Regions from separate parts of the Enterocloster lavalensis genome, predicted to be linked through region 3. Evidence: predicted binding sites of a transcription regulator. Region 3 holds the regulator's gene; each other region holds the start of a gene.

What was found. Region 3 encodes Rex, which represses fermentation and respiration genes when NADH is low (regulators of the CRP and FNR family bind a similar motif). Its sites were predicted from a motif close to ATTGTTAANTANTTAACAAT; they were not measured.
Region 1: ACK2JC_RS06045 (iron-sulfur cluster assembly scaffold protein) is a predicted target of Rex. The motif match lies at 1,661-1,680, and genes of this name have one in related genera.
Region 2: asrA (anaerobic sulfite reductase subunit AsrA) is a predicted target of Rex. The motif match lies at 2,216-2,235, and genes of this name have one in related genera.

Annotation. Positions count from the first base shown of each region.
Region 1 is NZ_CP176637.1:1,371,803-1,375,907, forward strand. It holds gene ACK2JC_RS06040 (GGGtGRT protein) at 1-895, opposite strand, end outside; gene ACK2JC_RS06045 (iron-sulfur cluster assembly scaffold protein) at 922-1,614, opposite strand; gene ACK2JC_RS06050 (HPr family phosphocarrier protein) at 1,789-2,046, opposite strand; gene ACK2JC_RS06055 (SIS domain-containing protein) at 2,083-3,087, opposite strand; gene ACK2JC_RS06060 (PTS system mannose/fructose/sorbose family transporter subunit IID) at 3,117-3,926, opposite strand; gene ACK2JC_RS06065 (PTS mannose/fructose/sorbose/N-acetylgalactosamine transporter subunit IIC) at 3,926-4,105, opposite strand, start outside.
Region 2 is NZ_CP176637.1:5,871,349-5,875,453, reverse strand. It holds gene asrC (sulfite reductase subunit C) at 1-308, opposite strand, end outside; gene asrB (anaerobic sulfite reductase subunit AsrB) at 322-1,116, opposite strand; gene asrA (anaerobic sulfite reductase subunit AsrA) at 1,118-2,152, opposite strand; gene ACK2JC_RS26315 (Crp/Fnr family transcriptional regulator) at 2,269-2,955, opposite strand; gene mobB (molybdopterin-guanine dinucleotide biosynthesis protein B) at 2,952-4,082, opposite strand.
Region 3 is NZ_CP176637.1:6,041,945-6,046,049, reverse strand. It holds gene ACK2JC_RS27135 (NAD(P)H-hydrate dehydratase) at 1-965, opposite strand, end outside; gene acpS (holo-ACP synthase) at 962-1,354, opposite strand; gene ACK2JC_RS27125 (redox-sensing transcriptional repressor Rex) at 1,371-2,036, opposite strand; gene abc-f (ribosomal protection-like ABC-F family protein) at 2,243-4,105, shown strand, end outside.

The sequences.
Region 1 (4,105 bases), 1.8 Mb from region 3:
CAGAGGAGGAACCTGCGAACTGAGCGTCGGAGTGCATACGGCCCATGGTGTCGGTCATGCCGTAGGAAGCCGGACCTGCCGCCATGTTGTCGGGATGCAGGGTACGGCCGGTGCCGCCGCCGGAAGCTACGGAGAAGTATTTCTTGCCCTTCTCAACGCATTCCTTCTTGTAGGTGCCTGCAACCGGATGCTGGAAACGGGTGGGGTTGGTGGAGTTGCCGGTGATGGAAACGTCCACGCCTTCCTTCCACATGATGGCAACGCCCTCGGTCACATCGTTTGCGCCGTAGCAGTTCACCTTTGCTCTGAGGCCCTCGGAGTAGGACTTTCTCCACAGTTCCTTCACCTCGCCGGTGTAGTAGTCCATCTCGGTCTCAACATATGTAAAGCCATTGATTCTGGAAATAACCTGTGCGGCGTCTTTTCCAAGACCGTTCAAGATAACGCGCAGGGGTTTCTGGCGGACCTTGTTGGCCTTCTCGGCGATACCGATGGCTCCCTCGGCGGCTGCGAAGGACTCGTGGCCAGCCAGGAAGCAGAAGCAGTCGGTTCCCTCTTCCAGCAGCATCTTGCCAAGGTTTCCATGTCCCAGACCAACCTTACGCTGATCGGCAACGGAGCCGGGAATACAGAACGCCTGCAGGCCCTCGCCGATTGCAGCGGCAGCCTCGGCAGCTTTTCTGCAGCCCTTCTTGATTGCGATGGCAGCGCCTACGGTGTAAGCCCAGCAAGCGTTCTCAAAGCAAATCGGCTGGATCTTCTTAACCTGATCGTAAACATCCAGACCGGCATCCTTGGTGATCTTCTCAGCCTCCTCGATGGAAGCAATTCCATAGCTATTCAAAACGGAATTGATTTTGTCAATTCTTCTCTCATAAGATTCAAATAATGCCATTTTCTTATCCTCCTAATTGGTCTTCATCATTCTTTACGCGGGTCGATAATCTTAACAGCGTCGGCAACGCGGCCGTACTGGCCTTTTGCTTTCTCCCATGCGGTGTTGGGATCGTCACCCTTCTTGATGAAATCAGTCATCTTGCCAAGGCTTACGAACTGATAACCAATGATCTCGTCGTCTGCATCCAGCGCGATGCCGGTCACATAGCCTTCGGCCATCTCCAAATAGCGAGGACCTTTCTTTAAGGTTCCGTACATGGTGCCCACCTGAGAGCGCAGGCCCTTGCCCAGATCCTCCAGGCCGGCTCCGATGGGAAGTCCATCCTCGGAGAACGCGCTCTGGGTTCTGCCGTAAGCGATCTGTAAGAACAGCTCTCTCATGGCGGTGTTGATGGCGTCACATACCAGGTCTGTATTTAAAGCTTCCAGAACCGTGCGGCCCGGAAGGATTTCAGCTGCCATAGCTGCGGAGTGGGTCATACCGGAACATCCGATGGTCTCAACCAGCGCTTCCTGGATAATGCCCTCCTTAACGTTCAGTGTCAGTTTGCAGGCACCCTGCTGCGGAGCACACCAGCCCACACCATGGGTCAGGCCGGAAATGTCTTTGATCTCTTTTGATTTTACCCATTTAGCTTCTTCCGGGATTGGAGCAGCGCCATGATGAACGCCCTGTGCAACTGTGCACATCTCTTCTACTTCCTGTGAATAAATCATGTGTTAAAACTCCTTTCAAAAATGAATTTAATCAAGTACAGTGCCCTTTGTTAAATTTATCACATCATACTTATCTCCATTCTCTCACAAAAAGTGGCATTTTACAAGCAGTTTTTTCTTAATTCAACATAAAAATTGGGACAGGAAAATGTCATTCCCTGTCCCAGCGTTATTTTACAACTCTCCCAGCAGCGCGGTGATTTCCTGGCTGATCTCGTCCTCATCCTCGCCTTCCACACGGATCATAAAATCCTCCGCCTGCTTGATCCCCATCCGGATCACCATCAGAATCATCCGAGCATCCACCGGCTCCCCACCCTTTTTCTCAATGAAAATGCTGCTCTTGGCCCGTTTGGCGATTCCTGCGAAGGCCGCCGCGGGCCGCATATGCAGCCCCAGCGAATCTTTTACATAAAAATCGATTTCCTTCATTATTCCATCACATCCTTATTAATTTCTTTACTCGCCCTAATACTGTACCACTCTGTAGTATTTCCGCGTGTCAAAGCCAAGGCCCGTGGTCTCGTGCAGGCACGAGAAGGTCAGGCCGCCGAAGATCATATTCAGGAACGCGGGCGTGAAGTAGGAACGGTATTCCTCCCGAATTCCCTCCATGGCAAAGTCCTTCATATCCACGATAATGTACTTCTTCCCGTAGTTTTTCAGGAAGCGCTCCACCCGCTCGTCCACGGATCTGGCACCGTCCTCATTTTTGACCAGAACCACCGCCGTGTCCTCGTCCACAATCTCAAAGCAGCCGTGGAAGAACTCCGCGGAGTTCATGGCCTGTGTCTTGATGTGAAATACCTCCTCCACGGAGCAGGAGGAGAAGCGAAATGCCTCGGGATAGCCCATCCCGCTGGACACGAACAGGATGTACGGCTCGTCCTTGTACTCCTTTGCGAATTTCCACGCCGTGGGCTCGAACACCTTCGCCGCCTCGTAGAGCGCCAGAGGCAGAGCCTCCATACTGCGGCAGAAGTCTTCATACTGCGGGAAATACCCCTTGTTGTGCATGAGGCGGAACATGAAGTAGTAAATCTGCATGTAGCGGAAGGCGTTTACGTCCTCATCGATCCAGATTTTATAGGTGGATTCCAGATAAACCGGCGAGGTGTCGTTGCCCACGAAGGACACGGTGCGGATGCCTCGGCGGTTGCATTCCTGGATCAGCTCCACAGGCTCCTCGGCGTTCCCTGTCTTGGAGACCACGATCACCAGTGATTCCCTGGTCAGCTGCCGGTAATCCGCCACCTTCAGATCCGCGGCTTCCTCAGCGTAGGATGTGATATCCGTCAGTTTTTTCAGGATTTCCACAAAGGGCATCAGCATGCAAATGGAGCCGCCGGAACCTGCGAAAAAGATATTGGAAAATCCTTCCTGGCAAATTGTGTCCGCCACCTGCTCAATGGTATTTTTTAAGGCAATATTTGCCTTTCCGTGCTCGTCGTAGTATTCTTTATTCTGTAACATAATGATCTCCTCCTGTTACCTACTCAATATTATAATAATCCAATGGCGCTTCCCACAAATCCAATCGCCAGTATTGCCAGCATAATCATACCGGTTTTCACATTTTTCTTAAGCGCCCCGTAAATAGCCCCGGTCGCCACTAACGGAAGCAGCTTGGGCATGATCTGGTCGCATACGGACTGGAAATTGACCACCGCGCCCTGCAGGTTGAGCTCCATGGGCGTGGTGATATTGACCATAGTCGCAATCATGGAGCCGATCACCATGACGCCCAGGATCCCGGCGGAATTGGTCACGCGGTCCAGCAGGCCGGAAGCCGTCCATTTTTCCAGCAGCGAGCTTCCTTCCCGGTAGCCCAGAAACAGCCCGAAATAGCGGCACAGAATATTCGGGGTGTTGTAAAGGATCAGGAAGAACAGGGCTCCGAGGGGGCTGCCGCTCAACGCGAAGGACACGCCGATACCCGCAGATACCACCCGGAACACGCCCCAGAAAAAGGCGTCTCCGATTCCTGCTAACGGGCCCATGAGGGCGACCTTGATGGTGCTGATGGCCGAGGCGTCGAACTCGTCATTGTCCGCGTTCTGCTCCTCCATGGCCAGGGTGATGCCCATGATAAAGGGGATGGGAGCCGTGGCGCAGTTGAACGCGGCCATGTGCCGGGACAGGGCGTCGCACAGCTTGGTCTTGTTGTCCTTGTAAATCTTCTTCAGGCAGGGGAACAGGCTCCACGCATAGCCCAGGCCCTGCATACGCTCATAGTTCATGGAACCCATGATGGCAAACGAGCGCCAGAACACAGTCATCAGATCTTTTTTCGAGAGTTTTTCCCTAGCCATTATAAAATATCCTCCTCTATCTCAGCGTTTATTCCGCTCTGGTTGAACTGGAACACAATCAGGGCGATGGCCAGACCAATCACGGCGATGCCGGTGACCGGCACTCCCAGGTATGCGCTGACCGCAAAGCCCAGAATAAAGTACGGGATCATACCCTTCCCCATTGTCACCTGCATGAG
Region 2 (4,105 bases), 170 kb from region 3:
TTCCGGGTGCCCGAGGAGGAATACCCCTTCCCCGGCTCCGGCTGGTTGATCTTCAGTCCCTCGATAATTGGCTGCAAAAGCTCGTTGACCTTATCCATGTCCTCGTAGCGGATTCCGGGAATCTCAAAGCCCTGGCGCACGGTCATGTGCACGGAGCCGTCGCCGTAGGTCTCGGCGATCTCCTGGATCATGGACAGGTACTTCGCGTCCAGATGACCGCCCGGCACCCGGACCCGGGAGGCGGTGAGGCCCCGCTCCTTTGTGACGCGGAACGCATTTTTCTTCAGCTTCTTTGTATTGACATCCATTCTCTTACGCCTCCTAATCTACCAGTTCTCTGCCCACGGTGTAGGGGAATACCGGGCCGTCCGCGCAGACGTATTTGTCGCCGATACGGCAGTGCCCGCATTTGCCGATGCCGCAGCACATCTTCCGCTCGTAGGAGACCCAGATGTTCTCCTCCGGGATACCCCGCTCCAAAAGGGCCTTCACGGAAAAGCGCATCATGGCGGGAGGCCCCACCACAATAGCTTTGGCGGTCCGCACGTCCTGGAGCTTCAGTTCCGGGATATACTTAGTCACCAGGCCCACGTTTCCGGTGTAGCCCTCCCCGGCGGCGTCCACGGTGAGCACCAGGTTCATTTTCCCGGCCCAGTCCGCGAAATCGTCCTTGAACAGCACGTCCTCGGGGCTCTTAAAGCCTGCGATCAATGTCATGTCCCCCCGCTCCTCAGGATGGTCCGCAAAATACCGGATCACGCCCCGGACCGGCGAGACCCCGGTGCCCCCGGCCACCACCACCAGCTCGCCGCCGCGGTAGTCCTCATAGTCGAACCCGTTGCCGTAGGGGCCCCGCATGAATATGCTGTCCCCCTCGTAGCGCTCGAAAATCTCATTGGTCACCTTGCCCACCCGGCGGATAGTCAGGTCCACGGTTCCGTCCCCGATGCCGCTGACGGAAATGGGGGCCTCGCCGTATTTGGGGATGGACACCTCGAAGAACTGGCCGGGCTTTACCTCCCCCTCATAGGTCATGGTGAAGGTGTACTCGATCTCCGTGTGCTTTCTCACCTTCACAATTTTGGATAAAAAAGGCATGTATTCATTACGGCTCATGTCAGTTCTCCTCCTTTGCCAGTGCTGCCACCCGGTTCACGCAGGCGGAAAACGATATGTATTCCGGGCAGATGTCGTCGCAGCGTCCGCAGCCCACGCACATATGATACCCGAACTGTTTCTTGAAATCCGAAATCTTGTGGAGCACCTTAAAGCGCATCCGCTCCCCGTTGGCCTTCCGGTAGCAGCCGCCCCCGGCCACGTCGGTGTAGCCGTCCACCATGCAGGAGGCGTGGACTCTGCGCCGCTCTCCCGCCCGGCCGTTGTCCGTGTAGTAAATGTCCTGCATGGTAAAGCAGGTGCAGGTGGGACAGACGAAATTGCAGCGGCCGCAGTTGATACAGCGGCTGTCGTACTCTTTCCAGAGCGGCGCCTGGATCACCGAACTGTCCAGATGTTCCGGTATCTCCACCTTCACGGCGTTCTCCTCCGGGAAGTCCGGCTGGAAATCTGACTCGGAGTCCGGCTGAGAATCCACCGGCGCGGCTCCCAGGCGCTCCAGCTCACGGTCCAGCTCCGCCCACTTGCTGACGATCCGCACGCCCTCCGCTCCGGGTGTCACGGCCGCGTCGTAGTCCTCCGTCCGGTTGGTGCCCATGGACACGCAGAATCCGCTGCCGCAGGACAAAGGACAACTCATAAGCACCAGCTTAATATTGTCCCGCAAACGCCTGTAGTATTGGTCCTCAAATCGGTTGCGCAGATAGATTTCATCCAGCCGTTTTATGGCGTGGATATCGCAGCTTCGCAGGAAAATCAGGGCCGGTTTGCGCCGCTCTGCCTGGGCCTCGGTCACCGTTTCCTCGGTAAAGTAAAATAAAATCTGGGTGATGGGCAGCACCGCCTCCTTGAAGGAGTAGTGGGAGCGCTGATCCCATTCCAAATCCTCCCAATTTTCCAGCTCGCCGTAGCGTATCACGTCCGTGTCGGAGTACATGCCCTCCCCCGCCATTCGCCGGGGGCCGAGCAGGGTGTAATCCGCTTTCCACCGGTCGAACAACCGCTTCATATCCTCAATCTGCAACTGGTATCCCATGTAGACGTTTCTCCTTCCATGGTAACCGTTCAGGATGGCTCATCGTCCTGAACTGTTACCTTCTATGTTAATATTTTAACTATAGCAGAAACGCACAAAAAATGCCGTGATTTCCATCACGGCTGCTTAAAATATTCTCGAAGCTTTTCCATATCCGGGATGCTGACATGGTTCTTTTCCATAGAAATCAGCTGAAGCTCGGTCAGTTTTTTCGCCTGCCGTGATACAGTCTCCCGCTTGGAGCCCAGCATATCCGCCAGATAGGTGATGCTTAAGTTCATTTCGATCAGCGTGCCCTTTTCCGTCTCCACGCCGTAGTCCCGGCCCAGCTTGAAGAGCTTGGCGGCCAGGCGCTTCTCCCCGCTTAAGGCGTTGGTGGTATTTTTCAGCTGGCGGTACAGGCGGCGGATTTTTAAGGCCATGGACTGCACCACCGCCCGGGTCAGGGCCGGGTCCCGCTCCATCACGGTCCAGAGCCGTTCCCTTGGGATCATGAACACCAGGGAATTCTCCTTGGCCTCGCAGCTCACCGAGGCCGGAAGGTTCTGCAGCATCTCCTCGTTCAGCAGGTTCCCCGGCCCGTAGACGAAGATCACCTTCTTCTCGTCCAGGGAATTGATCTTGTAGAGGGACGCCATGCCCTCCACCAGGAAGTACAGGGCGGAGGCCTCCTCCTTGTCCCGGAAAATGTGCTCTCCCCTCCCATACTTCTTCAGGCAGCCAAAGGCGGCCAGCGCCTCCCGGCCGGAAGCGGATGCGCTGCCAAGCACCGCGGACTGCCGGATTGCTTCCGAACACGTCATAATTCCAGCCCTCCCCTGCGCGCTTCTCCGTCCATAAAATCCACAGCAAACGCCGCGACGCGCTCTACCTCGTCGAAGCCAAAGACCGGAACCTCCGCCCCCCTCAGGCACGGGCGGCCCCCCTCGTCCGTCCAATCCGTCACATAGGCCAGCACCGTCTCCCGCGGACAGACCGGCTGCCCGCCTATTTCCCGCCGGACCAGCTGCAGTTTGGGGTAGGAGGAATATTTCTGTCCCTCCAAAAGAATCAGGTCCGCCTCGGGAAACAGCAAAAAGAAATCCGCGGCGCACAGACCCGTCTGTTCCTTCACCGCCAGGTACCGCTTGTCCGAGTAGACCACGGTTCCGTAAGCCCCGGCCTCCTGCATGCGGCGGCTGTCCGTTCCCGGCACGTCGGCCTCAAAATCGTGGCCGTCGTGCTTGACCACCGCCACCCGCAGGCCCCGGCCCGTGAGGGACTCCACCAAGCGCTCCAAAAGGGTGGTCTTTCCCGTGTTCTTGACGCCGCTGACCGCCAGCACCGGCGGACAAAAGCCCGACAAGGCCTCGTATGCCTCCTTTGAATTCACGTTGCAGAACCAGAAGTCCGGAATCTGTTCCGCAGAGGTCTCCACCTGAGTGCATGAAATTTTTCCCAGAAAATGCATCAGGCGGTAATCTCTCCGCTCCACGCATTCTCTCAACGCCGGCAGGCAGGAGCGGGCGTACAGCCCGCAAAGCGGCTGAAGCCTTCCGCTTCTGGTCCGCCATACCAGGGCGTCCGTCCCTGGAGTCCACAGCTCCAGCAGCCGCGCCGCCATGCGCCGGTGAAACAGCGGCATGTCGCAGGACACAAAAAACAGCAGATCGCACCGGGTCTGCTCAAAACAGGACAGGATTCCGCCCATTGGGCCGATGGGACCCTCCTCTCCCTCCACGGGCAGGTCAGGGATCACCTTTAACCCGGGCTCCTCCGGCGGCGGATAGGCCCCCGCGGAGAAAAAGCAGTCCATCCCCAGTCTGTCAAATTCTTCCCTGATCCGGCCGCAAAAGCTTTTCCCCAGATAAGAAAGCTCCGCCTTGTTCACGCCTCCAAACCGCGATCCCCTGCCTCCGGCCAGGATCACCGCCCCACATTTCAGCTCCATATTTCACTGTCCTTTCCTCAGCC
Region 3 (4,105 bases):
ACTAAAATGGCCTCGGGCAGCCTGGACTGGAGGATCAGCCGGTTCTCCTCCACAGTCAGAAGCTTCACCAGCCCCGCGCCGGTGCGGTAGGCGGCCAGAGCGCTCAGATAGGCTGCGCCGCACATATTTTCCGAGCCCGCAACGATCAGCACCTTGCCAAAGGTTCCCTTGTTGGAGTAGGCCGCGCGCTCAGGAATACGCTCCAAATCCCCGGGACCGTAGGTGCAGGCGTATGGAATTTCCTCCTCGTCCTCCCCGTCCCGTACCTCCGGCTTCAGGGAATCCAGGGGCGGAAATCCGATGTTCTCCACCACCACCCGGCCGGCCAGGCTGCGCCCTGGATAAAGCACCGTGCCCCGCTTCTCCCAGCCGAAGGTCACGGTCAAATCTGCGCTCACCGCTTCCCCCATCACCTGCCCCGTGTCGGAGTGGACACCCGAGGGGATATCCACCGCCGCCACGCATTCCACGGCACCCTCCTGGCGCAGGCCGTTGATCCGCCGGATGCACTCCGCGTACGCGCCCTGCACCTGACGGCTTAAACCCACGCCAAAGATAGCGTCGATCAAAACCCGGCACTGCATCCCGCCCTGGCTGCAAAGCTCCTCCCACTGTTCCCGGGAGAGAATCTCCATCCCCAGATTCCGGGCGATTTTCAGCTGTTGGAGAAATTCCTCCGTCCCCTTCTCCGGCTGGCCAATGAGCACCACACCGGCGCTCACGCCCTCCAAAAACAACATCCGCGCCGCGGCGATGCCGTCGGCCCCGTTGTTCCCGGTGCCGCAGACGGACCAGACCGAGGCGCCAGGGGCCAGACGGCCTGCCTCCTCCTTCAAAATCCCTTTGACCTCCCGCGCCACCGCAAAGGCCGCCCGCTCCATGAGCACCATGGACGGTATGCCGATGGTTGTGATAGCGTGGGCGTCCACAGCCTTCATCTGTTTTCCGGTCACCAATGTTCTCATCCGCCAACCTCCTTTTCACCTGTCCGGAGCGCGCCCTCCGCCACTGCGAAGGCCATGGCGTGCTCCGCCGTATTGCTGATGGAGACCTCGATGCGCTCCACGCCCAGCTCATGGGCCAGCGCTCTGGCACCCCGGTACAGATTCACATAAGGCTTCCCAAGCTCATCCCGCGCCACCTCGATATCGATGGGCATAAACGCGCGAAAGCCCGTGCCAAGCGCCTTGGCCACAGCCTCCTTGACAGCAAAACTGCCGGCAAAGCGGGAGATTTTATCCCCCGCCTGCCGGCGTTCCAGTTCCGTAAATGTGCGCACCACAAAAGAATCCCGCTCACAGGCCTTCCGGACGCGGTCAATTTCCACTAAATCCGTTCCAACACCCAGTATCATAGCTCACGGCACCCCGTCACTTGGATGATTTTTCACCCTTGCCGTCGCCCTGGTCCTGCATGCTGCACACGCGGTAGGACAGGCGCATCAGACTCTCGGACAGATGCACGTTCTCCACCACCACGTCGTCGGGCACCACCAGGTCGGTGTGGGCGAAATTCCAGATCGCCTTGATTCCCGCATTCACCAGACGGTCCGCGATCTCAGGAGCCTTTGTCTTGGGGATGGTCAGGGCTGCAATCTGAATCTCGTTGTCCTTGATGAATGTCTCCAGATCGTCCACGGAACGGATCTCGATTCCACGGATCACCAGGCCGATCAGCTTGGGGTTGATGTCGAACATTCCTTTGATCACAAAACCGCGGCGCTCGAAATTGGTGTAGTTGGCGATCGCCTGTCCCAGATTTCCGGCTCCGATAATAATCACGTTGTGCTGCTGGTCGATTCCCAGGATCTTTGAGATCTCCGAGTACAGATATTTCACGTTGTATCCGTATCCCTGCTGGCCGAATCCTCCGAAATTGTTCAGGTCCTGACGGATCTGCGATGCGGTCACCTTCATCCTGGCACTCAGCTCATTTGAAGAAATCCGCTCCACGCCCTCTTCGATCAGTTCCCCCAAATATCGGTAGTAGCGCGGCAGCCTTCCGATCACTGCCTTGGAGATTTCTTTCCGTTCCATTTATCTTGTCACCTTCCCTGAAAAAATATAGTCATCCGTTGTAAGATTTTAATAGTTCTATTATACGCACGTGTCAAAAAAATGTCAAACACGTTTCATGATGTTCTTGAAAAAAATATGACCCTATATTATACTTGAATAGGCCAAGGAGCCGCAAAAAGCCCCCAACCCCAATCTGATCCGGGGCTTTGTAAAGGAGAAACACCATGATTTTGTCGTGCAGCAACATAACCAAATCCTTCGGGGACAACGATATTTTAAAACACATATCCTTTCATATAGAGGAACATGAAAAAGCGGCCGTGGTCGGCATAAACGGCGCCGGCAAGTCCACCCTGCTCAAAATTATGATCGGCGAGCTTGCGCCCGACGAGGGCAGCGTCACCGTTTCCAAGGGCTCCACCATCGGTTATCTGGCCCAGCACCAGGACCTGGAGGGCGCCGAAACCATCTACGACGCACTGCTGGAGGTAAAGCGCCCCATCCTGGAGATGGAGGAACAGCTGCGCCGCCTGGAGCTGGAGATGAAATCCGCCTCCGGTGACGAGCTGGAGGCCAAGCTGGCCCAGTACGGCCGCTTAAACCACGAGTTTGAGATGGCCAACGGCTACGCCTGCCGCAGTGAGATCACAGGCGTCTTAAAGGGCCTGGGCTTTGAGGAGGACGAGTTTGCCAAGCCCATCACCGCCCTGTCCGGCGGCCAGAAAACCCGGGTATCCCTGGGAAAGCTGCTGCTGACAAAGCCCGACATCCTGCTCTTGGACGAGCCCACCAACCACCTGGACATGGAGTCCATCGCCTGGCTGGAGACCTACTTAAAGAGCTACACCGGAGCCGTGCTGATCGTAGCCCACGACCGCTATTTTCTGGACCGGGTGGTGACCAAGATCGTGGAGCTGGACAACGGCGTTGGCACCGTGTTTTTGGGCAACTACTCCGCCTACTCCGACAAGAAAGCCATGCTCCGGGACGCCCAGATCCGCGCTTACTTAAACCAGCAGCAGGAAATCCGGCACCAGGAGGCTGTGATCACCAAGCTCAAATCCTTCAACCGTGAGAAATCCATCCGCCGGGCGGAGAGCCGCGAGAAGATGCTGGAGAAAATCGAGCGCATCGACAAGCCGGTGGAGGTCAACGACTCCATGGACATCCGCCTGGAGCCGGACGTGGTCAGCGGCAACGACGTGCTGACTGTCAAGGACCTAAGAAAATCCTTCGGTTCCCAGCTCCTGTTCGAGCACGTGGATTTTGAGGTCAAGCGCGGCGAGCGCATCGCCATCATCGGCAACAACGGCACGGGCAAGACCACCCTGTTAAAGATCATCAACCGGATGCTCCCCGCGGATACCGGCGAGATCCGTTTGGGCTCCAAGGTGCACATCGGCTACTACGACCAGGAGCACCAGGTGCTGCACATGGAAAAGACCCTGTTCGACGAGATTCAGGACACCTACCCCACCATGAACAACACCCAGATCCGTAACACCCTGGCCTCTTTTCTGTTCACCGGGGACGATGTGTTCAAGCTGATCCGGGATTTGAGCGGCGGCGAGCGGGGACGGGTATCCTTAGCCAAGCTCATGCTCTCGGACGCCAACTTCCTGCTCCTGGACGAGCCCACCAACCATCTGGATATCACCTCCAAGGAGATTCTGGAGAGCGCCTTAAACCGCTACACCGGCACCGTGCTGTACGTGTCCCACGACCGCTATTTCATCAACCGCACCGCCACCCGGATTCTGGATCTGACCGGGCGCAGCTTTGTGAACTATATTGGCAACTATGACTATTATCTGGAGAAAAAGGAGGATGTGGAGGCCGCTCACTTCCAGCGCCTGGCCACTGTCCTTCCCGGATCCGCCCCCAGCTCTGTCCTGATCCCGGGCGGCAAGGCGGCGGCCGCCATCTTCGCCCCTGAGGCGGGTCCGGCTTTGTCCGAGAAGGAATCAAGCGCCGCTCCCGCGGGTAAACTGGAATGGAAGGCCCAGAAGGAAGAGCAGGCCAGGATCCGCAAGCTCCAGAACGATCTCAAAAAGACCGAGGACGAGATCCACCGCCTGGAAACCCGG